Regions from separate parts of the Leucobacter albus genome, predicted to be linked through region 3. Evidence: riboswitches for the same ligand, from Rfam matches in the RefSeq annotation. Region 3 holds a riboswitch; each other region holds the start of a gene.
The links. Region 3 has a riboswitch for thiamine pyrophosphate ahead of ABD115_RS15805 (thiamine ABC transporter substrate-binding protein). Riboswitches for the same ligand answer to the same signal wherever they lie in the genome.
Positions count from the first base shown of each region.

Region 1: it holds a riboswitch for thiamine pyrophosphate, as region 3 does, so the genes downstream of both, ABD115_RS11930 (thiamine-binding protein) here and ABD115_RS15805 (thiamine ABC transporter substrate-binding protein) in region 3, are expected to answer to the same signal.
Region 2: it holds a riboswitch for thiamine pyrophosphate, as region 3 does, so the genes downstream of both, thiM (hydroxyethylthiazole kinase) here and ABD115_RS15805 (thiamine ABC transporter substrate-binding protein) in region 3, are expected to answer to the same signal.

Region 1 is NZ_BAAAKZ010000010.1:179,884-187,671, forward strand. Features, by position in the region: gene ABD115_RS11910 (ABC transporter substrate-binding protein) at 1-1,227, shown strand, start outside; gene ABD115_RS11915 (ABC transporter ATP-binding protein) at 1,244-2,122, opposite strand; gene ABD115_RS11920 (ABC transporter substrate-binding protein) at 2,124-3,161, opposite strand; gene ABD115_RS11925 (ABC transporter permease) at 3,164-3,937, opposite strand; gene ABD115_RS11930 (thiamine-binding protein) at 3,950-4,228, opposite strand; TPP riboswitch at 4,240-4,347, opposite strand; gene ABD115_RS11935 (NADP-dependent oxidoreductase) at 4,540-5,550, shown strand; gene ABD115_RS11940 (ornithine cyclodeaminase family protein) at 5,700-6,632, opposite strand; gene ABD115_RS11945 (NAD(P)/FAD-dependent oxidoreductase) at 6,736-7,788, opposite strand, start outside.
Region 2 is NZ_BAAAKZ010000001.1:175,492-183,279, forward strand. Features, by position in the region: gene ABD115_RS00810 (M13 family metallopeptidase) at 1-1,940, shown strand, start outside; gene ABD115_RS00815 (hypothetical protein) at 2,338-2,934, shown strand; gene ABD115_RS00820 (hypothetical protein) at 3,141-4,106, opposite strand; TPP riboswitch at 4,252-4,346, shown strand; gene thiM (hydroxyethylthiazole kinase) at 4,337-5,176, shown strand; gene thiE (thiamine phosphate synthase) at 5,173-5,820, shown strand; gene ABD115_RS00835 (bifunctional hydroxymethylpyrimidine kinase/phosphomethylpyrimidine kinase) at 5,817-7,334, shown strand; gene ABD115_RS00840 (tRNA uridine(34) hydroxylase) at 7,531-7,788, opposite strand, start outside.
Region 3 is NZ_BAAAKZ010000017.1:170,782-178,569, reverse strand. Features, by position in the region: gene ABD115_RS15810 (cell division protein PerM) at 1-1,953, shown strand, start outside; TPP riboswitch at 1,960-2,069, shown strand; gene ABD115_RS15805 (thiamine ABC transporter substrate-binding protein) at 2,067-3,167, shown strand; gene ABD115_RS15800 (ABC transporter permease) at 3,196-4,887, shown strand; gene ABD115_RS15795 (ABC transporter ATP-binding protein) at 4,890-5,600, shown strand; gene ABD115_RS15790 (nucleoside/nucleotide kinase family protein) at 5,597-6,232, shown strand; gene ABD115_RS15785 (SDR family NAD(P)-dependent oxidoreductase) at 6,815-7,621, opposite strand; gene purN (phosphoribosylglycinamide formyltransferase) at 7,741-7,788, shown strand, end outside.

The sequences.
Region 1 (7,788 bases), on a different contig from region 3:
GACGTGGTTGCGTCAATGGAGCGTTGGACGCGCCTGACCGCCCCAGGGCAAGACGACTTCGGCGACGCGACATGGGCAGAAATCGACCCGCTGACCGTCGAGCTCACGGTACCGACCGCGAGTTTTCTCCACGAGCTACAGCTTGCGGCGCGGCTCCTCAATGTGCCGGCTATCATGCCTTCCGAGGTCATCGAGGCCGCTGGCGACGACCCCGTCCAAGAGGCGATCGGTTCGGGTCCCTACAGGGTCGAGGAGTGGATTGCTGACCAAACGTTGACCCTCACGAAGTGGGACGACTACCAGTCTGTCGACGCCCCCTCGAGCGGGCTCGCGGGCGCGAAGAACGCATCGATAGATGAGCTCGTGTTCACGTTCCTCGACGATGCGACCACGGCGGTCGCCGGCCTGCAGACCGGCCAGTACGACGTCGTCACCGGCGTGGGGCACCATCAGGTGCCGCAGATCGAGGCCGATGATTCGATCGTGCCAGAGACGTACCAGTACGGGTTGCAAAATCTCGCCTACAACATTCACAGCGGGCCAGCCTCAGACGTTCGGTTGCGGCAGGCCATGAACATGGCCTACGACCGCGATGAGATGATGCTCGCAGCCGTCGGCGACGAGAAGAACTACACGCTGATCCACGACAACATGGCGGCGCCGTGGCAGAGCGTGTGGAACACCGACGTCGGCAAGGCGGGGTTCAACGCGGCCGACACGGAGGGCGCGAAGGCGCTGCTCGCCGAGAGCGACTACAACGGTGAGGCCCTGACGCTCATCGTGAGCAGCAGCTCGAACAACGCGCAGGCCGCGGCGGTCGTGCTGCAAGACCAGATGGCCGCGATCGGCGTCAACGTGAGCATCGAGGCGATGGAGTGGGCGGCGTTCATTGACCGTTACCTCAACGACTACGACTCGTGGGATCTCGGCATCATCACCCAGGTTGTGAAGAACGAGCCGACCCAAACCATCGGGTGGGTGTCGAGCAACCCCGGGTACCAGGCGGGCTCCCCCGAGCTCGCTGCCCTCGAGGCCGCATACCGCGGCGCCGAGACGCTCGCCGACGCGCAGGCTCTGTACGACGATATGCAGCAATACATCGAAGACCTGCGCCCGCTCAGCCGCCTCGGCGACACCCACGACTTGTTCGCCTACTCGACCCGGCTCGAAAACCTCGCGGTGTTCGACGCATCGATCACCTGGTGGAACGTGACGGCCGCGCCGTAGACCGCCCCGAGGCTGTTCACACACCCAGCCGCGCGAGCAGTCTCCCCGCCGCGGCCCGGTCGGCTCCGCTCTCGTGTTCACGGAGCCTGACGGCCGCGGCGGGGCGCTCCTCGACGTGCACAATGCGGCCGGGCCGGGCGCTCAGCACGAGCACGCGGTCGGCGAGCAGCAGCGCCTCGTCAACGTCGTGGGTCACCAGCAGAATGGGCCGCCTGTCGAGCTCAACGATCTCGAGTAGCCACCGCTGCAACTGCCGCCTCGTCAGCGCATCGAGCGCTCCGAGCGGCTCGTCGAGCGCCAGCACCCGCTGCGGCATCAAGAACGAGCGCATGAGCGCGACGCGCTGGCGCATGCCCCCGGAGAGCTCGTCGGGCCACGACTGTTCATACCCCGTCAGGCCGAACCGTTCGAGCAGCGCGAGTGCCTCGGCCCGCGACTCGGCCCGGTTTCGCCCGCAGGTCTCTGCCCCGAGGGTCGCGTTCTCGAGCACCCGGAGCCACGGCAGCAGCGCGTCGCGTTGCGGGTGGTAGGCCACGCCTCCCGGCACGCCGAGCAGCTGGGTTGGCCCCAGCCACGCACCGCCGGCGTCGGGAGCTTCGAGGCCAGCGAGAATGCGCAGCAGCGTCGACTTTCCGCACCCGCTCGGGCCAACGATGGCGGTGAGCGAACCGGGCTCGGCGGTAAACGAGACGTCGCTGAGCGTCGGTGTGCGCCTCGCCCGGCGCCCGAGGAGGCGTGGGCCGGGCGCCGGGTAGGAGTGCGAGATCGACTCGACCCTGAGCGGGAGCGGGCGCTGGTGCGCTTGCGACTGCGACTGCGACTGCGGGCGCTGACGCTGGTGCGGGCCCGAGCCGCCCGCACCCGCCGCTGGCGAGGGCCCGGTGCTGGCAATCATGTTAGGCCGCTGGCAGGTAGTCGTTGGTCCAGGCACCATCGAGTGCGGTTGCGTCATCGAGCATGTTCGCGCGCACGAGGAACTCGGTGAAGCGCTGCCAGACCTCGCTCTCCATTGCCCCAAATCGGCCCTCGGGCGCGAACCGCGGCGCGTAGTAGTCGACGGCCGCAGCGATGAGGCCCTCGTCGAGTTCAGGGGCTGCGGCGAGCATGGCCGCGGCGCCCGCCGACGGATCCGCCACGACAGCGTCGTACCCCGCGCTCGTCGCGGCCAAGAACGATTCGGTGAGATCCGGGTCTTCGGTCATCGCCTTCGCGTTTCCGATAATCACGGGCGTGTACCAGTTGGGAATGCACGCCTGCTGGTCGGCCAGGGCGATGAGGGAGACGTCGTCGCGCTCCGCCTGCGCGCGGAGCGCATCCCAGCCGCCGAACACCCAGGTGACGTCGAAGCGCTGCTGCGCGAGCCCGGAGAGGTAGTCGACGTTGCCGATCTCCACAAACTCGACCGCGGCAGCATCGGCTCCACCGCACTCAGCGAGCGCAGAGATGATCTCGGTTTCGAGCGCCCCGCCGTAGCCGCCGTAGGTCAGGCCGGCGAGCGACCCGGGGTCTGCGGTGAGGCCGGAGCCGGCGAGCCCCATGAGCACCGAATCGTTGACGGGCAGGAGCGTCGCGACCGCCTCAAGATCCATGCCCGCCGCGCGCGCCGGCAACACCGACTCCGCCTGCGAGATGCCGAAGTCGGCGCGCCCCTGGGCAACCGAGGCGTCTGCCCCGATGCCGTCGCCCGGCTCGAGAATCTCGACGTCGAGGCCGGCGGCCTCGTAGAGGCCGTGCTCGTGCGCGTAGTAGATGCCGGCGTGGTGCGCGTTCGGCGTCCAGTTGAGCATAAGGGTGACGGGCCGCAGGCCGTCGGCGGCCGCGCCCTGCTCTGCGTCGGGGTTCGGGGCGGAGGCCGCGCACCCGGCGATGAGGAGCGAGGCGGCGAGCGCCGCCGCGCTCAGTGCGATGCGTCGGTGAGAGCTGTTCGGGGTCATTGTCAGACGCCCTTTCTGTTGCGTGTGGATCGGGTCTGTGAGAGCACGAGATCGCCGATGAGTGAAGTAAGCCAGAACAGCAGCACGCCGAGCACGGCGATCACGCCGACCGCGGCAAACAGCTGGTCCATCTTGTAGCTCGCTTGCGAGCGTTGGAGGTAGACGCCGAGCCCGATGGATGACCCCATCCACTCGGCAATGATCGCGCTGAACACGACGTAGCTCGCCGCGACCTTCGCGCCCGCGACAATCGCAGGGGTGGATCCCGGGAGCTTCACCCGGCGCAGCACCGTGACGGGCGACGCCCCCATCGACACGAGCAGGTCAACGAGGTACCGGTCTGCGTCGCGCATTGCGGCGCTCGCGCTGATCGCGATCGGGAAGAACGCGCCGAGCGTGACGACGAGAATCTTCGGGAATGCACCGAACCCCATCGCCGCAATGAGAATCGGGGCGAACACGACCGGCGGAATGGCCTGGCTTGCGATGAGCAGCGGCTCGGCAGCGCGCCGCAGCGTGCCCGAGAGCCCGAGCAGCGTGCCGAAGCCGATGCCGCAGACTGCGCCGAGCGCGAGGCCGGCAAGCGCGATCCGCATCGTCGCCGCGAGGTGAGCTGCGAGCAGCGCGCGATCGTTCCACCCCGCCTCCCAGACGCTCGCGGGCGACGGCAGCAGGTAACTGGGCGCGTCGGTGACGCGCACGAGCAGCCCCCACAGCAGCACCGCACCGAGGGCGGCGAGGAGTGCCGGGAGAATCTGCCGTGTGAGAATTCTCACGGCGTCTGGGCGCTAGTGAGTGATGCGAGAGACGAGGTCTGCCATCGACGCCTCCACGACGTCGTCTTTCGCTTCGAGAATGCGAAAGTGCGTCATGACGCGGTCGGCCCCGGCTTCGAGGGTGGCATCGTGCAGCTCGCGCATGAGCGGCCAGAGCCTATCTGCCGGCCCCTGGATTGTGGTGCCGAGCGCACCGACTTCGTATTCGAGGCCGCTCTGCTCGATGACGCGAATCGCGCCCTCGACGCAGCTGTATCGACCGTTTTCGTCTCCCATTGGCGTGGGTGACACGTGAACATGGATCAACATAGTGACCGCTTCCCTCCGCTCGCATTACCGAGATCAGGTTCCTGGAGTGGTTCGCCTCGTTCGGCGAATCTCAGCCCGTTCGGGCCCCCCCAGCGGATGTGTACTGGAACCCTCAGCATAGCCGCGAACGCACGGGCGCGGTCAAGCCCGTGCGTTCGCACCGGAGTGTCGCGGCGGCCCCTGATCGCTTGCCCCAGCACTCTGCCCTATCGTGGAGGCCATCGGCGCGCTCAGCTAAGGCGCCCCTCCAAGCTTCACCCCATGCCCCCGCCCACACCTGCCGAAGGAGCACCATGAGCCACGACATGAGCACCCAGATCCAGCTCGCCCGCCGCCCGAAGGGCTGGCCAGTGCACGAAGACTTCGCCACGGTCACCGTCGAGTACGCTGACCCAGCCCCCGGCGAGGTTCGCGTCGTCAACGAGTTCGTCTCGGTTGATCCGTACATGCGCGGCCGCATGAGCGACGCCCGCAGCTACGTCGCACCCTACGAGATCGGCGGCGTGATCGCCGGCGGTGCGATCGGCCGCGTCGTCGCGTCTGCAGCCGAGCAGCTGCCCGTTGGCACCGTCGTGCTGCACCAGCATGGCTGGACCGACGTCATTCAGGCAGACGCCTCGAAGTTTCGCGCCGCCCCCGAGGTCACGGGCCTGCCCAACTCGCTCCGACTCCACATGCTTGGCATGACGGGCCTCACCGCCTACGTCGGGCTCACTGCAATCGCCGGCCTGCGCGAGGGCGACACCGTCTTCGTCTCGGGGGCCGCTGGTGCCGTCGGCACCGCCGTCGGCCAGATCGCGAAGCTTCTCGGCGCAGGCCGAGTGATTGGCTCAGCGGGGACGGCCGAGAAGGTGGCGCTCCTTACCGAGAAGTACGGCTACGACGCAGCGTTTAACTACAAAGACGGCCTGGTGCGCACGCAGCTCGCTGAGGCCGCCCCAGCCGGGGTCGATGTGTTCTTCGACAACGTCGGCGGCGACCACCTCGAGGCAGCGCTCGCCTCGATGAACCGCGGCGGCCGCCTCGCACTCTGCGGCGCGATCGCGGCGTACAACGCGACCGAGCGCCAGGCCGGCCCGAGCAACATGTCGAAGATGATCACCGAGAGCCTCACCATGCAGGGCTTCACTGTTGGCGAGCACTGGGACAAGGCGCCGGCGTTCACGGAGCTCATGACGGGCTGGTTTATGGACGGCAAGATCGCCTACGACGAGACCATCGTCGACGGCATCGACAATACGATCGACGCGTTCCTCGCCATGATGCAGGGTGCGAACACCGGCAAGATGCTCGTGCGCATCTAGACCAGCGAGCCCGGCGCTGCCACCCAGTTCACGGGAGCACACGTTAGCCACCAAAGCACACGTTATTAACGTGGGATTACGTGTGCTCCGGTGAATAACGTGTGCTCCGGCGACGCCCCGAGCCCGGGGGGGGGGGGAGGGACGAGAGCCTACACGGCAGGCGGGGTGAGCCCGGAGGCAACCGCGAGATCCTGCCACGACATGCCGGTGCCCTTGAAGACGTTGGGGCGGCTCGCATCGCGCACGATCTCGCCGCGCACGAGCCCCGCGAGCGGCCGCAGCGTATCGGTATCGAGGTTGCCCTCGGCCGCCGCCATGATCACGTCGCCAGCTTCACGCAGCGCGGTGTCGTGGTCTTCGACGACGACGAGCGCCCGCGCCATGAGGTCGCCTGGGAGCTCGCGGCGGTCGGCCTCGTGCGACCCCATGGCGGCCACGCAGGCGCCGTCGCGCACGAGGGAGCCGTCGAACACGGGGTCTTTCGCCGACGTCGCGCAGAGCACGATGTCGGCGTCGGAGACATCCGCTGCGGTTCCGAGCGTGGCCTGGATGCCGAGTTCTGCGAGCTTCGCGATCGCTGGCGCGGTGCGCTCGGGGTTGCGGCCCACGAGGCGAATGTCGGTGAGCTCGCGAATCCGAGAGAACGCCAGGACGTGGTCGATCGCCTGCGGGCCGCTCCCGAACACGACGAGCCGCTCGGCGTCGGGGGCCGCGAGCCGGTCGACGGCCACCGCGGTCGTCGCGGGGGTGCGGATCACGGTGAGCGCCGACCCATCGACGAGCAGCTGCGGGGTGAGGGTCTCTGCATCCATGAGCAGGTACAGCGCCTGGATGCGCGGCTTGCCCTTGGCAGGGTTGCCCGGCGACACCGACGCGATCTTCACCCCCACCGACTGCCCAAGCGTCGACGGCATGAGCAGCAGGTGCCCCTCCCCCGCATCAACCGACTGGCGTGCGGGGTCGTTCGCGGGGTCGAAGCCGTCAAGGAGCGCCCGCTCGATGAGCCCGCGCGCGGTGTCGGGGTCGATCTGCGCGCGAACGTCGTCAGCTGAGAGGAACGGGAGTCCGGTCGGGGCAATCATCGTGTTCTCCTAGGTGTTGCGTGTGCGGCGGTGGAGTGCGGCCGCGATGGAATATGGCTGCTGTGAACCTTGGTGAGGGGTCGCGGTGCGACGGCGGATCGGCCTAGAAGCGGTCGGCAGAGACGCCCCGGAGCAGCTCGGGCACCGGCCCGCCTGCGACGAGGTCGGTGATGAGCTTGCCGGTCGTGGGCGCGAGGCTGATGCCGAGCATGACGTGGCCGGTCGCGACGAGCACGCTCGGGTGCTTCGCGAGCGCGCCGATGATGGGCAGGCCGTCTGGCGTCGTTGGGCGCAGCCCCGTCCAGGGCTCCGGGGCGCCCTCGATGTCGGGCCAGCCCTCGAAGTACGAGCTCACACCCGTGAGAATTCCGCCCGCACGGCGGCGCTTGATCGACTCGTCGACCCCGGTGAACCCCATGGTGCCCGCGAGGCGCACCTTCGTGTCGAGCGGAGTGATCGCGACCTTCGCCTCTGCAAGGTAGATCGGCTTTGTCGGCCCGCCCGGCACGACGGGGAAGTCGTAGCCGTAGCCCTTGCCCGACTGCAGCGGCACGCGCTCGCCGATGCCCTTCAGCACCTCGTTCGTCCACGCCCCGGCGGCGACGACCACGCGGTCGGCGCTCAGGAGCTCGGAGCCGTGTGTCGCGGAGCCGACCCGCACGGCGACCGATCCCCCGGCCCCCGTCTCAAGCGTGGCGGGAGCACCGAGCCTGAGCTCGACCCCCTCGCGCTCGCACGCGGCGGCGAGGCCGCGCACGAACGACCCGGGGTCGACCGAGCGGTCGCCGCGCGACTCGATGCCAGCGGCGACCCGGTCCGACAGGACCGGCTTGTGTGCCTTGAGGTCTGCGTCGCTCATGTGGTTCCACGAGAAACCGGGGAGCTTGCCGTCGAGCAGCTCGAGCTCAGTGACCCGCCCCTCGACCTTGTGACCGTTCGTGAAGAGCATCGCGAGCGGCTCGTCGTGCTGCTCGAACTCGACGCCCTCGGCCGCGAGCTCGTCGAAGTCTGACAGCGCCGTCGCGCTGAGCGCCGCGAGCACCGCAGACCCCTCACGAAACTTCGAGTCAGTGCAGCTGCGGAGCATTCGCAGCATGAAGCCGATGAAGCTCGGCTTCAGCGACGGTGTCACGTACAGCGGGCTGTCGGGCTGCAC
Region 2 (7,788 bases), on a different contig from region 3:
CCCAAGACGACCTGTTTCGCCACATGAACGGCAAGTGGATCGACCGCACCGAGATCCCTGCCGACAAAGCCAGGTACGGTTCGTTCGCCGTGCTCGCCGAGAACGCCGAAGAGGCCGTGCGCGACATCATCACCGGCACCGAGTCGCCAGCCCCCGGGCTCATCTCGGGCGGGGCTGAAGCCGAGGCCGACAAGGTCGCGGCGCTCTACGCGAGCTTCATGGACACGGAGCGCATCGACCAGCTGGGCGCGGCACCCATTCGCGCAGACCTCGACCGAGCGCTCGCCGTTACTTCGGTTGGGGAGCTCGTGCGCCTCACCGCGGAGCTCGAGCGCGGCGGGCTCGGCGGCTTCTACGGCATGTTCATCGACAACGACCCGGGCGACCCCGCGCGCTACATCCTCTTCGTGATGCAGGGCGGCATCGGCCTGCCCGACGAGTCGTACTACCGCGAGGAGCAGTTCGCCGAGGTGCGCGAGCAGTACGTTGCCCACATCGCGCGGATGCTCACGCTCGCCGGCGTTGGATCCGAGAGCGCCGGCGACCCCGAGCGGCTCGCGGGCCTCGCGTTCGACCTCGAGACGCGCATCGCTCAGAGCCACTGGGACACCGTCGAGAGCCGCGACATTCAGAAGCTCTACAACCTGCGCGACTTCGCCGGGCTGCAGGAGATCACCCCGCAGCTCGACTGGAGCGCCTACATCGCAGCCATGGGAGCCCCCGAGGCCGCCTTCGCCGAGGTCGTCGCGGCGCAGCCCAGCGCGCTCGCGGGCCTCGCCTCGCTCCTCGTCGACGACGAGCTCGAGGCCTGGCGGGCCTGGCTCGCCTGGTCGATCGTGCGCTCCTCGGCTGCGCTGCTCACGCAGGAAATGTCGCGCGCAAACTTCGACTTCTACGGCACCGCCCTCACCGGCGCGACCGAGCAGCGCGAGCGCTGGCGCCGCGGCGTCTCCTTCGTCGAAGGGGCAATGGGCGAGGCCGTCGGCCGCATCTACGTCGAGCGCCACTTCGACGAGAACTCGAAGGCAGCGATGGACGAGCTCGTCGGCCACCTCATCGACGCCTACCGCGATTCGATCACTGAGCTCTCGTGGATGGGCGCAGACACCCGCGAGCGCGCGCTCGAAAAGCTCGAGAAGTTCACCCCGAAGATCGGCTACCCCGAGAAGTGGCGCGACTACTCGGCGCTCGCCGCAGACTCTGGCGACCTCGTCGGCAACTCCAAGCGCGTCGCCGAGTACGAGTTTCAGCGAGAGTTCGGCAAGATCGGCAAGCCCATCGACGCGACCGAGTGGTTCATGACCCCGCAGACCGTGAACGCCTACTACAACCCTGGCATGAACGAGATCGTGTTCCCCGCCGCGATTCTGCAGCCGCCGTTCTTCGACGTGACCTGGGATGCGGCGGCGAACTTCGGCGCGATCGGCGCGGTCATCGGCCACGAGATCGGCCACGGCTTCGACGACCAGGGCTCGCGCTACGACGGCGACGGCAAGCTCACCGACTGGTGGACGGAGCAGGATCGCGAGGCGTTCGAGAAGCTCACCGGCGCGCTCATCGGCCAGTACAACGAGCTCTCGCCCGAGGGAGCAGACGGCCAGACCGTCAACGGCGAGCTCACGATCGGCGAGAACATCGGCGACCTGTCGGGGCTCGAGATCGCGTGGAAGGCATACCTGCGTTCGCTCGCGGGCGCCGAGTCTCCCGTGATCGACGGGCTCACTGGGGCCGAGCGCTTCTTCCTCGCCTGGGCCCAGGCCTGGCAGCAGAAGTCGCGGCCGGCCGAGGTGGTGCGCCTGCTGACCATTGACCCGCACTCGCCGAACGAGTTCAGGTGCAACCAGATTCTCAAGAACCTCGACGCGTTCCACGAGGCGTACGCGACTGAGCCCGGCGATGGGCTCTACCTCGCCCCCGAGGAACGCGTGAGCATCTGGTAGGGCTTGGGCTTGGGGCCTGCCCGATATGAACTTTCTGCGGGAAATGCGCTTTTGCGGGGGCGCATAACGCGCACAGCGTGCAGAGAGTTCTGGGCCGGGCCGGGCCGGGCCGGGCCTGGGGCCGGGGGCCTGGGGTCGGGGGCCTGGGGCCGGGTCGGGGCTGGGTGCTCGCGCTTGGTGGCGCGGGCTGCCCCTCCCGTGGGTGAGGGCAGGTCGGGTGCGCGCTCGGTGGGCGGCGCGGGTGCTCGCCGGCCCGTGTGCGCCGAATGGCCGAACTTTCTGCGGGAAAGACGCGAATAGGAGCCCCCATAGTGCGCATTGCCCGCAGAAAGTTGGCTCGGTGGCAGGCAGGGCGCGGGCGCCCTCGTAGTTCATCTGGTGCGGCTATCGTGGTGCTATGCGCGCCCTTGCCAAGATCACTGGAGCTCTCGCTGCTGTCGCTGCCCTCACCGCGTTGGTCGGGTGCTCAGCCCCGCCCGCGGCTGAGCCATCGGTGCCGCCCGAGGCGGGCGCGCCCAGCGCGACAGCGCCTGAGAAGCCAGCGGAGACGATGTTCAGCCTCGACAGTATCTCGTCTTGCGCCCAGGTCGAGCAGGCGGTCGCTGCGTACATCGAGGGGCTCGTGCCAGACGAGGGCAACGTTGTCGACGAGTGGGGCGTGACCTGCCAGTGGGAGAGCCCGGAGGAGGGAACGGACCTCGCGGATATTCGCTCCGTCTCCGTGCTGCTTGAGCCCGTCGAGGCCGACGCCGAAGCACCCGACCCGAGCATGGTCGCCGAGGCCGATGGCGGCAGCGTCATCGAGAGCGACTGGGTCGCAGGGCACGGAGGCGTCGCGTTCTCGCTCACGCTCGGCACCGCGGTCGCCGGGTCGACGGCGACGACGGTGTGGGTTCCCGGTGTTGAGGCGCAGGTCGGCGGGGCACAGTGGGGTGACTACCCGGCGCTCGACGGGCCAGCTGCGGTCGCGGTGGTGCAGTCGCTGCTGTCGTAGCTGCCCGAGCGCGCAGCAGCAGGCGCGCAGCCCGCTGCCGGTAGGTCGGGAGCCAGCAGCTCGCAAGCCCGGTGCAGCGCCGTTAGCGCCACCTGCGCCACCTGCGCCACCCGCACGGCCGCCCCCGCACGGCGGCACAGCTCGCGCAGGCTACTGCGGTGGTCATGCAGTGGTGCGGCCGCCCAGCGCGCGGTGCATCGCCGACGCTACGGCAGGTCGACCGACTCGGGGTCGGTGCCGAAGCGTTCGCGCTGCTTGCGGTGCTTGTCGGATTCGAGCGCGAGCTGCTTGCGCTGCTGCTTCGCTTCGAGCGCGAGTTGCTTGCGTTCGAGGCTCGCCTGTTTCTTGCCCGCTGCGAGCTGTTTGCGCTCGGCCTGTCTCACGGCGCGCGGCTGCCGGGGTGGCACCTGCGCGAGCACCTCGGGGTAGGCGAAGGGCGCAGGGCCGAACGCCTGGCGGGCCGACCGCACGACCTTTTTACCAAGCAGCCGGTTGCCCGTGCCGCCGATGACCGCCCCGACACCGTAGGGGATAGCCTTGCCGATCACGGAGGCCGTGCCGGTTTTCGCGAGCTTCTTCAGAAACATCGACCGCAGCTGGTCGACCGCGGGCCCGACGAGGTTCTTTGGCATCGCGGTCGTCACGATCTCGCTCCAGAATGCGTTGCGCGCCATGCCACCTGCGACCTGGCCGGTTACCTGACGCAGCAGGGTCGCGCCCTCATCGCCAAGCATGAGCGCGAGGATGAGGGCGTGCGTGCGGTCGCGGTCAGTGAGCACGATGCCGTGCACCTCGGCGACAGCGTGCGCGAACAGCGCGGTTGCCTCGATGAACCCCAGGGTCTCGGCGCCGGCGAGCGCGAGTGCTGCAGCCGTGCCCACCGCTGGGATCGCTGCTGCTGCGCCGACGCCCGCGCCGCCAGCCATCACGGTGGCGAGGTAGTGGCGCTCGAGCATCTCGGTGAGCTGCTGCGGGGTCGCGCCGGGGTGGCGGGAACGAATGCGCCTGAGGTGGGCGAGCACGATCGGCCGCTGCACCGTGAGCACGCCGTCGAGCGCCTTCGCCACCGCCGGGTGCTGCTGGTGGTAGCCAGAGCCCGAGGGGGCCTGCGGCGCGGCATCGACAACGATGATCGGCTCTTCGGGCCGGGGCGCATAGCGGGGCTGATTCATAGCGACATGCTAACCAGCGAGGCTGGAAGCGGGGGCATGCGTTCGCTGTGGGGAAACGGGGCAGGGAACCCGCCCGCGCGGCCGGCAGGCCGGCAGGCCGGTAGGCCGGCTTGCCAGCCCGTACGGGGCGTGCGCTAGGCTGGCTGCCAACGACACGGGGTGCCGCAACCAGCGGCTGAGATCAGACCCGTCGAACCTGCTCTCGTTAGTACGAGCGAAGGGATGTCCCTATGCACGCACCATTTTCCGCGCCCGCAGCCGAGCTGGCGGAGGTGACCGCAGCACTGCTCGCTAGCCTGCGGGCCCGCGGCCCGCTCGTGCACTGCATCACGAACGGTGTGGTGCAGGGCTTCACCGCGAACGCGCTCCTCGCCCTGGGCGCAGCTCCCGCGATGGTCGACATCACGGGAGAGGCCGGGTTGTTCGCCGCCGCGGCAGACGGGCTGCTTGTGAACCTCGGAACCCCGGCGCCCGAGCAGCGCGACGCGATGCGCGAGGCCGTCGCCGGGGCGAACGCTGCCGGCACCCCGTGGGTGCTCGACCCGGTCGCGATCGGTGCGCTGCCGATTCGCACGGCGCTCGCCAACGAGCTTGTGCGCGAGCGCCCGACCGCGGTGCGCGGCAACGCCTCCGAGGTGCTCGCGCTCGCCGGGCTCGGAACCGGTGGCCGCGGCACCGACGCGTCTGAGGCGGCAGCGGCCGCGCTGCCAGCTGCGGCCGCCCTCTCGGCGCATCACGGTGCGGTCGTCGCAATCTCCGGCCCCGAAGACCTCGTGCACGCCGCCGGCCGCACGGTTCGCGTGCTCGGCGGCGACGCCCTGCTCACCCGCGTGACGGGCGGTGGCTGCGCGCTGGGCGCGGTGACCGCGGCCTTCCTCGCGGTGCGCGGCGACGAGCAGCCGGCGGCCGCCGTGGCAGCGGCCCACGCCGTCTACGGGCTCGCGGCCTCGGCAGCCGCGGCGGGTGCGAAGGGCCCAGGGAGCTTCGCCGTGCGGCTGCTCGACGAGCTGTCGCTGCTCACCCCCGAGCGGGTGCGGGCGGAGGCAGTGTTTGCGGAGGCAGACGCATGAAGCTCGACCTCTACCTCGTCACCGATGCGGCGCTGTGCGGCGCGCGCGGCGTCGTCGAAACTGTGCGCCAGGCGGTCGACGGCGGCGTGACGATCGTGCAGCTGCGCGACAAGCTGAGCACCCCGGCCGAGCAGCTCACCGAGCTCGAGGCGCTCGCCGCCGCAATCGACGGCCGCGCGGATCTCGTCATCAACGACCGGCTCGACGTCGCGGTGGCGGCGCGCGAGCGCGGCATCCCGGTCGCCGGGGTGCACCTCGGGCAGGGCGATGACGCCGTGACGCGCGCACGCGCAGAGCTCGGCCCCGACGCGATCGTCGGCCTCACCGCGAACACGGCGGCCCACCGCGAGGCAGTCGCGCGTCTGGCACCGGGAACGGTCGACTATCTCGGGGTCGGCGTGATCCACCCCACCACCACGAAGCCAGACCACCCGGCCCCGCTTGGCGTCTCAGGGTTCCGCGAGTTCGCGGCCGCAACCGCGCTGCCGTGCGTCGCGATCGGCGGCGTACAACTCGCCGATATCGCACAGCTCCGCGCGGCAGGCGCGGCGGGCGTCGCAATCGTTTCAGCGCTGTGCGCAGCGCCCGACCCAGCGGCAGCCGCCCGCACACTGATGACCGAGTGGCAGGAGGCCGCCAAATGACCGCACCGTTCACCCCCAACATCCTCTCGATCGCGGGCACCGACCCGACGGGCGGCGCCGGCATTCAGGCCGACCTGAAATCGATCGCCGCGGGCGGCGGCTACGGCATGGCAGTGGTCACCGCGCTCGTCGCCCAAAACACCAGGGGCGTGCGCGAGGTGCACGTGCCAGACACCGCCTTCCTGCGGGCGCAGCTCGACGCCGTGTCAGACGACGTGCGCATCGACGCGGTAAAGATCGGAATGCTCGCGAACACCGAGGTGATCGAGACGGTCGCAGACTGGCTCGGCGCGGTGCGCGGAGCTACGGCGCAGCCCAGCTTCCCAGTCGTGCTCGACCCGGTGATGATCGCGGCGAGCGGCGACCCGCTGCTCGCGCCCGAGACGATCGAGGCGCTCAGGCGGCTCATTCCGCTCGCCGACCTCGTCACGCCCAACCTGTTCGAGCTCGCCGAACTCACCGGTGAGGCGGTCGCCGCAGACTGGGCGGCGGCGCTCGCGCAGGGGCGCAGGCTCGCCGAGGCAACGGGCGTGCGCGTGCTCGTGAAGGGCGGGCATCTCCCCGGCGAGAGCGCGCCCGATGCGCTCGTTGCACCGGGTGGGGAGGTGACGGAGTTTGCTGGGTCGCGGATCCACACCCCGCACACCCACGGCACCGGCTGCTCGCTCTCCGCCGGCGTCGCGACGAGAATCGCGCGGCGGCCGGGCGACTGGGCGGCCGCGGTCGGCGAGGCGAAGGCGTGGCTGCGCGAGAGCCTCGCCGCGGCGGGCGAGCTGAGCGTCGGCGGTGGATCGGGCCCGCTCAACCACCTCGCCGGGCTCTGGCTGCGCGGCGGCCTCGAGACCCGGCCGACGGCCGAGGCCGTGCGCGAGACCTGGTGGGCAGGCATCGCCACCGTGCGGGAGCAGACCGAGCAGCTCGGCTTCATCAGGGGCCTCGCCGATGGCACGCTCGAGCGCGCGCACTTCCTCGAGTACATCGCGCAGGATTCGGTGTACCTGCACGCCTACGCCCGGGTGCTCGCGCGTGTGTCGGAGATCGCGCCGAGCCCCGAGGAGCAGGCATTTTGGGCCCGCGCGGCGCACGGGGCGATCATGGGGGAGCTCGAGCTGCACCGCGCGCGGCTCGGTGACGACGCGCCGATTCACGTCGCGAGCGCCGCGCCGTCGGCAGCGACGAGCGGCTACGTGAACCACCTGCTCGCCGCGAGCACGAAGGACTACGCCGAGGCCGCGGCCGCGGTGCTGCCGTGCTTCTGGGTCTACGCCGATCTCGGCAAGCGCCTGGTGTCGGGCGCGATCCATGCGCGTGCCCAGCAGGCTGATCACCCGTACGCGGAGTGGATCGCCACCTACGATGATGCGGGCTTCGCCGCCGACAACGAGACCGCGATCGGGTATGTCACTGCGGCCGCGGCCGCCGCCGATGCCGCGACGCGGGAGCGGATGTGGCGGGCGTTCGAGGTCGGTGCGATCTGGGAGCGGGAGTTCTTCGGGCAGACGCCAGCCGGGTAGGCGGGTGGCTGCGGTCGGGTTGCTGGGCCGGGGCGCTGCGGTGGGCTGCTGGGCCGGGGCCGGGCCGGGGCGCTGCGGTGGATATGGGATCTGCGGTGGATAGGCCTGAGGCGGGCGGATCGGGGCTTTGTTCGGCCGATTGCCGATGCTGTGCAGCGGGCGCGGGGTGGATCGGGCCGAGCGCCCGGGCGCGGGGCTAGCTGGCGACGAGCTGGTGGGCCTCGCAGCGCGGGGCCTCGTGGGTGGCGCAGGCCACGAAGCGCGCACGGCAGGAGCCCTCGGCGCAGTCGACGAGGTTCGCGGTCGGGGCCCCGCACGCCCGGCAGCTGCCGATGACCTTCGCGCCCGGTGCGAAATCCATCGCCTCGCGGCCGTCGAACACGGCGAGCGAGCCCTCCCACAGCCCGTCGTTGCCGAAGGCCTCTCCGTAGCGAACGATGCCGCCGTCGATCTG
Region 3 (7,788 bases):
GCAATACTGACCGGGGTCGTCGCAACGATTGAGGCCATCGCGGTCGCGCTGGCCACGCTGCTGGTTGCCGCCGCCGTCGCCTTTCTCGTGTGGTGGCTCGCGTTCGACCTGGGTGCCGAGCCCGCCGACGTGTTCGCGGGCGCGGGCGCGGCCTGGCTGCTCGCGCACTTCGTGCCGCTCGGCGTCGAGCTCTCGCCCGAGACGATGCAGCTGCTCGGCTTCGGCCCCGAGGCACTCGCCTTCACGCTCTCGCTCGCGCCGCTCGGCATCACGCTCGTGACCGTCGGCTTCGCGGCGCGCGCCGGGTGGCGGTTCGGGGGCCGCGGCGGCGCCGGGGCCGCCGGCGTGCTCGGCGGGGCACTGGGGTTCGGCGCGGTCGCCGGCGTGGTCGCCTCGCTCGCGCCGCTCGTGCGCGGTGGGTGGTTTGCCGCCGCTGCGGCCGCAGGGCTCGTGTACGGCGCGGGCTCGGCGATCGCCTTCGTGATTCGCGCGGCGCGCGAACAGCACGGTTGGTGGATCGCGGCGCTCGGGGCGACCGAGGCCGCACTCGCGAAGCTCGGCTTGCCGCGCCCCGCCGCATTCGCGTACCGCGCGGGGCAGACCCTCAGGCTCGCGGTGATGCTGCTCGCCGGCTATCTCGGTCTTGCGGGCATCGCGTTCGCCGCCTCGCTCCTCGGCAGGTTCGCCCACGTCGTTGGCGCCTCCGAGGCGCTGCAGCTCGACCTCTGGGGCACGCTGCTGATGTTCGTGTTGCAGCTGATGCTGCTCCCGGTGCTCGTGTTGTGGGCGGGTTCGTGGCTGACGGGTGCCGGCTTCGCCGTTGGAATTGGCAGTTCGGCGTCGCCGTTCGGGCAGCTGCTCGGGCCGCTGCCGGGGCTGCCGGTGCTCGCCGCCATACCCGAGGGGTGGGGGAGCGGCGCGGTGATTGCGCCGCTCTTGCTCGCGCTCGTTGGCGTGGCGATCGGGGCCGCGCTCGGCGAGCGGGCCAGGCAGCAGACGCTTGGGGCGCTCGCGGCGCAGGTCGTTGGGGCCGCGGTCGCGGCAGGGCTGGCGATCGCGCTCGCGAACTGGGCGGCGAGCGGATCGCTGGGCCCGGGCCGGCTGGCCGAGGTCGGCCCAGCGGTGTGGCTCGGGGCTGGGCTGGCCGCGGCCGAGCTCGGGCTCGGGTGCTTTCTCGGCGCGCTCGCGGCGCGCGCAGACGTCGCGAGGCGGATCCGCGTGGGGCGCGAGGCCGGCCCGCGCCTCGGAGGCGTGACCGACCCCGACGCGGGCGCTGAGGCGCTGGCCGGGGCACCTGCCGGGGTGCCCGGTGGAGTGCGGGTCGGGGAGCGCGCCGGGACGGACCGCGGAGCGAGCCTTGACCGTGAGGAGGCGCCTGGTGAGGAACGCCTCGCCCCCGTGGCGCGGCTGTGGCCTCGGGCCGCGCGCCGATCGGGCTCGGAGGCTGGCATCGGAGTGCTCGGCGAGGAACTTGACCCCGACGACCAGCTCACCGAGCCGCTCGACGGCGTGGTGGGTGGCGGTAGTGCTGGCGGCGCCGACGGGTTCGCTGCCGGGGGGTACGGTACCGATGCGTACGGTACCGATGCGTACGACACCGATGCGTACGACACCGATGCGGATGACACCGATGCGTACGACACCGATGCGTTTGGTGCCGGGGTGCTTGGCGCCGACGGACCCGGCGCGCCAGTGCCAGAGGCCGAGCTGTTCGATCAGCACGACGCCGGTCGCGATGACGGTCACGACGCCGGTCACGATGCCGGTCACGATGACGCCGGCGGGCAGGCCGAGAGGCGGGCCCCGGGCGCGACCGGAGCCCGCGAAGCGGGCCGCGAGCCCGACGCCGAAGAGCTCATCGAGGCGTATTCGTGGGAGAACGTTGACCTCGACGCCCAGGCCGACCCCGAGCCGAAGCGGCAGGGTTGGCGCTGGCCTGGCCGCAAGGGCTAGGCTGGGGGAGTAATCCACGGGAGTCCCGGCGCGCGGGGCTGAGAGGGAGCACGCGTGCTCTGACCGTTTCACCTGATCTGGTTCATGCCAGCGGAGGAAGGACTCTTCTCGTTATGCGTACACACTCGCGTTCCAAGACCCGCGTATTCGCGCTCGCCGCGTTGCCACTCGCGGGCGTACTCGCGCTTACCGGGTGCGGCGCTGCCGACGCCGGCGAGCCCGCAGCCAACAACCCCAAACGGGTGTCGATCGTGGTGCACGACAGCTTTGTCGACGGCGATGCCTTTGCCGCCGCGGCGAGCAAGGCCACCGGCTTCGACGTCGAGGTGCTGACTGCTGGCGACGGCGGCGAGCTCGCGAACAAGCTCGTGCTCACCAAGGGAGCCCCGATAGCCGACGCGTTCTTCGGCATCGACAACACCTTCGCCTCGCGCCTCATAGACAACGACGTTGTCGAACCCGTTGCCGTCGACGCGCTCCCGGAGCGGGCCGTGAAGATCGCCGCCGAGCTCGATGGGGCAACCGCCGAGCAGGTACCGCTCGTGCCCATCGACATTGGGGCGACCTGCGTGAATATCGACAGCGACTGGTTCGCCGAGCACGGGGTTGCTGAGCCTGCAACGTTCGACGACCTCGCGGATCCGCAGTACAAAGATCTCGCGGTGCTGCTCGACCCGACCGGCTCGAGCACCGGCGCCTCGTTCATGATTGCCACGATCGCGAAGTTCGGCGAGGACGGCTTCGTCGATTACTGGAAGAGCCTCGAGGCCAACGGTGCGCGCATCGTGCAGGGGTGGACCGAAGCCTACAACACCGAGTTCAGCGGGGTGAACGAGGCCGGCTCCCGGCCCATCGTGGTGTCGTACTCGACCTCACCCGCGTTCACGGTGAACGACGACGAAACCGCCTCGAACACCCGCGCGCTGCTCGACACCTGCTCAAGCCAGACCGAGTTCGCCGGCGTGCTCAAGGGCAGCGCGAACCCGGAGGGTGCCCTCGCCGTCGTGAACTACCTGCTCTCGGAGGAGTTTCAGTCGGGCATCGCCGACCAGATGTACATGTACCCCGTCGATGAGTCGATCGAGCTGCCGAGCAGCTGGGCGAAGTTCGCGCCGCTGCCCGCTGACGGTCAGGCCCATGACCTGAGCTCAGCCGAGATTCAGGCGGGCCTCGACGGCTGGCTGCGAACCCTCGGCGACGCCGTCGGGCTGTAGCGGGGCTCGCTCGCATGGGGAGGCCTCGGTGAGGGCGGTGACGGCGGTGACGGCGGTGGCCCGTCGCCCGCTCGGTGCGCTCGCGTGGGCGCTCGCTGCGGCCGTTCCCCTGGTTTTTGTCGGCATCTTCTTTCTGTGGCCGGTTGTCGCGCTTGTCGCGACGGGGCTCACGAGCGGTGGCCAGCTTGACCTCGGCGGTATCACCGAGGTGCTCGGGCTCGAGCGCAGCTGGCGTGTGCTCGGCAACACGCTCACACAGGCGAGCCTCGCGACACTCGTTGCCGTGCTACTCGGCGTGCCGGCCGCGTTCGTGCTCTATCGGCTCGAATTTCGCGGCCGCGGGGTGCTGCGGGCGCTGCTCACCGTGCCGTTCGTGCTACCAGCGGTGGTCGTTGGCGTGGCCTTCACCGCGCTCTACGGGCCGGGAGGCGCGCTGCACTGGCTCGGGCTCGATCGCTCGCTCACCGTCGTCGTGCTCGCGCTCGCGTTCTTCAACGTCACCGTCGTCGCCCGCACCGTCGGCGGTTACTGGGCACAGCTCGACACCCGCCAAGGGCAGGCCGCACGCACGCTCGGAGCCGGCCCCGTGCGCGTATTCTGCACGGTCACGCTGCCCGCACTGGCACCCGCCCTCGCCTCGGCCGGTGCCCTCGTCTTCCTGTTCTGCGCGACCTCGTTCGGCGTCGTGCTCATTCTCGGCGGCCGCGAGTTCGCGAACATTGAGACCGAGATCTATCGCCTCACCGTGCAGTTTCTCGACCTGCGCTCGGCTGCCGTGCTGTCGCTCGTGCAGTTCGCAATCGTCGCGCTTGCGCTCGCGGTCTCGGCGCTCCTGCGCTCGCGCAACGAACGCGCCCAGGCGGTGCGCGACGAGGTGCGCGCGCCGCGCCGCGGCGACACCCCCGTGCTGCTCGTCTTCGGTGCGACCGTGCTGCTACTGCACGCGCTCCCGGTCGGGGCGCTCGTCTGGCGGTCACTGCATGCTGTTGGCGGAGGGTTCTCGTTTGAGAATTACCGGGCGCTCGTCTTCCCGCCCCCGTCGTCGCCGCTGCACGGCTCGGTGTTCGACTCGGCGGCGCTGTCGTTTGGCATCGCCTGCGTTGCGACGGTGATCGCGGTAACGCTCGGCATGCTCGTGTCGCTTATCGTGTCGCGCCGGCCTCGCTCACAGGGGCTTCGCCGCGGCATCGCAATATACGACGCGGCGGTAATGCTGCCGCTCGGCATCTCGGCGGTGACGCTCGGCTTCGGGCTGCTGCTCACGATGCACCGCCCGCTCGGCCTCGGCTTTGATCTGCGCACGTCGGTCGTGCTCATACCGATTGCGCAGGCGCTCGTCGCGCTGCCGCTCGTCGTGCGCACGCTCACGCCGGTGCTTCGCGCCATCGACCCGCGCACCCGGGAGGCCGCGATGATGCTCGGAGCCTCGCCGTTTCGGGTGCTGCGCACGATCGACTTCGCGCTACTCGGGCGCTCGGCCGGGCTCGCACTGGGCTTTGCGTTTGCGGTCTCGCTCGGGGAGTTCGGGGCGACCGCGTTTCTCGTGCGACCCGACGCTCAGACGCTGCCGGTCGCGATTGCCGCGCTGGTCGGCAGCCCAGACCCCGCGAGCTACGGGGCGGCGCTGGCCGCGTCGGTCGTGCTCGGCGGGCTCGCTGCCGGAATTATGCTGATGGCCGAGCGCTGGCGCGTCGACGGCGGAGTAGGGGGAAGCTGGTGAACATGCTCGGAGATGGTTCGCGTGCTGGTGCTGGTGCTGGTGCTGTCGGTGCTGGTGGTGAGTGTGGCGATGGGCTGGCTGTGCGCGCCGTGACGGTTGCCTATCGGCGCGACGAACCCGTCGTGCGCGGTGCGAGCTTTGACGTGCAGCGCGGCGAGGTCGTCGCGCTGCTCGGCCCCTCTGGCTGTGGGAAGTCGACGCTGCTTCGAGCGATTGCGGGGCTCGAACCCCTTGCCGGCGGCTCCGTGAGCTGGGGCGGGGAAGACCTTGCCAGGGTGCCAGCGCACCGGCGCGAATTTGGGCTGGTGTTTCAAGACGGGCAATTGTTTGCGCACCGCAACGTCGCCGAGAATATCGCCTACGGGCTGCGAGTGAAACGCTGGAATCGACAGGCCCGCGAGGCCCGGGTGGGCGAGCTGCTCGACCTCGTCGGTCTACCGGAGCTCGGTGCGCGGCCCGTCACCGAGCTTTCTGGCGGGCAGCGCCAGCGCGTCGCGCTCGCCCGCGCGCTTGCCCCCAGCCCGCGGCTGCTGCTGCTCGACGAGCCGCTGTCGGCGCTCGACCGGGAGCTGCGCGACCGGCTCGCCGTCGACCTTGCCGAGCTGCTGCGCGCCACTGGAACAACCGCGATGCTCGTGACACACGACGAGGGCGAGGCCGAAACCATCGCCGGTCGTGTGCTGCGCATGCGCGAGGGGCTGGTCGCCGAGTGAGCGGGGGAGCTGCTGGTGCTGGTGTGGTCGCGGGTGCTGGTGCTGGTGCTGGTGTGGTCGCGGGAGGCTTGGCCGCTCGGCTGGCGGCCCGCATCGCGCTGAACGCCGGCCGGGCTCGATGGCCGCGGGTCGTGTTTATTGACGGCCGCTCGGGTTCGGGGAAGACCACGCTCGCCGATGGGCTCGCGGCGGAGCTTGTGAGATCGGGCTGCCCCGCGCCACAGGTCGTTGGTATGGACGAGCTCTACCCTGGGTGGGACGGCCTCGCGGCCGGCAGCGCCGCCGTCGCCGGGCTGTTGCGCACGGGGGTGTACCGGCGCTACGACTGGTATGCGGAGACTTTCACCCCCGAGGTCGTGCTCGATCTCGCGGCCCCGATAATCATCGAAGGCTGCGGGTCGCTGAGCGCCGCGGCACTCGGTGCCGCTAGCGGGCTCGGTGCCCCCGCCGGGCTTGGTGCCAGCTACGCGGTGTGGGTCGAGTGCCCCGCGCCGCTTCGCCGAGCGCGAGCGCTCGCGCGCGACGGTGAGACCTTCGCGCCACACTGGGAGAACTGGGCCTCGCAGGAGGCGGCGCACTTCGCCGTCAGTCAGCCACTCGCCCGGGTGAACGAGATCGTGCACGTCGCGTAGCGCCCCTGTCTGTCTGCGGTGCATAGGTAAACAGCCGGAGACCGGGGAAATTGCGCCGGATCGGCGCGTTCTACGGCGAATCGCATATTGGGTGCAGGGCTGTGTGGTGCTGCGGTGGTGCTGGGGGCTGCGGTTTTGCGATGGGGCCAATTGGTGGCGCGCGACGTGTGGGGCGGGTATCCCGGGGAGGTGGTTCCCGCAGCGCCGCCACGCGGCGGGGCGGGTGGGCCCGGGGCGCCGCGGGCGGAACGAGGTTGGTGTCGGAGCAGACCGCTGGGCCGATGGAAGCGGACCCAGGTGCGCCCTGGCTCGGTGGTGGACAGAAGAGTCATCGCGCCTGCTGGTGTATAGCAGGGGTGGTCGAAACGCATTACCGTGAAAGAAGACGCGCAATAGTCGGGTCGTTCCCGCTAGAGGCATGGTCTGGTGCCAGAAAGCACTCGAACCCCTCGCTTGCAGCTGCGGTAGATAGCTGATCTGCGCAGGATAGGTGAGCACGGGCTGGGTTGCTGCTAGGGGCGGCCGATCGCATATTGAGTGCTGACGGTTGGGGGAGAAGCCTGGGCCGGTACTGGACCGCCGCTAGTGCACTGAAAAACCACCGTCGACCGCGATCGACTGCCCCGTCACGTAGGCGGATGCCGGGCTCGCGAGGAAGACGGCTGCCCCGGCAAAGTCGTCTGGGCGCCCGTTGCGGCCGACGAGGGTGCGAGCCGCGAGTGCGGCGACCGTGGCCGGGTCTGAGCTCAGCCGCTCGTTGAGCTTCGTCTGCACGAACCCCGGAATCAGCGCGTTCGCGGTGACGCCACTGGCCGACCACGCCTCGGCCTGGGACCGGGCGAGCGCCTCGACGCCCGCCTTCGACACCCCGTAGGCGCCGCTCGCGGCGAAGGGCCGGTGAGCCTGCTGCGAACTGATGTGAATGAACCGGCCATACCCGCGCTCCACCATGGCGGGCGCGAGGCGCTGGCCGAGCACGAACGGCGCGTCGAGGTTGACCGCCATGGTGGCATCCCAATCAGCCTCGGTGAGCTCACCGAGTGGCGGCCGAAGGTTGATGCCCGCGGAGTTCACGACGATGTCTGCCCCGCCGCCGGTGTCGTCGCCGAGGGGCTCGAGCGCGAGCATGGAGTCGGCGAGAGCATGAGCGCCTGCCCTGCTGCCGAGGTCTGCCGTGATGCCAACGGCCGAGCCGCCCGAGGCCTGAACCGCGGCGCTTGCCGACATCTCGGAGACCGCGGCTGAAATCGCCTGCTCCGTTCTCGCCGCGACGACAACGCGGGCTCCGGCCGCCGCCAGGGCCTCGGCGATCGCGCGCCCGATGCCGGAGCTCCCTCCGGTCACCAGCGCGGTCTTGCCGTTCAGCCCAAACAGTTCGTGAAGATGCATGACTGCAGCCTATCTCCGGTGAGTAGCGGTGCAGCCTGCACACTGACCACCCGGTCAGGTCAGAGAGGGCGCAGCCGCAACGCGTCAGGGCGCCCAGCGACAGCCGGTAGACTGGCTGAGTGTTGAAACTCGCGGTGCTCATCTCCGGTGGCGGCAGTAATCTGAAG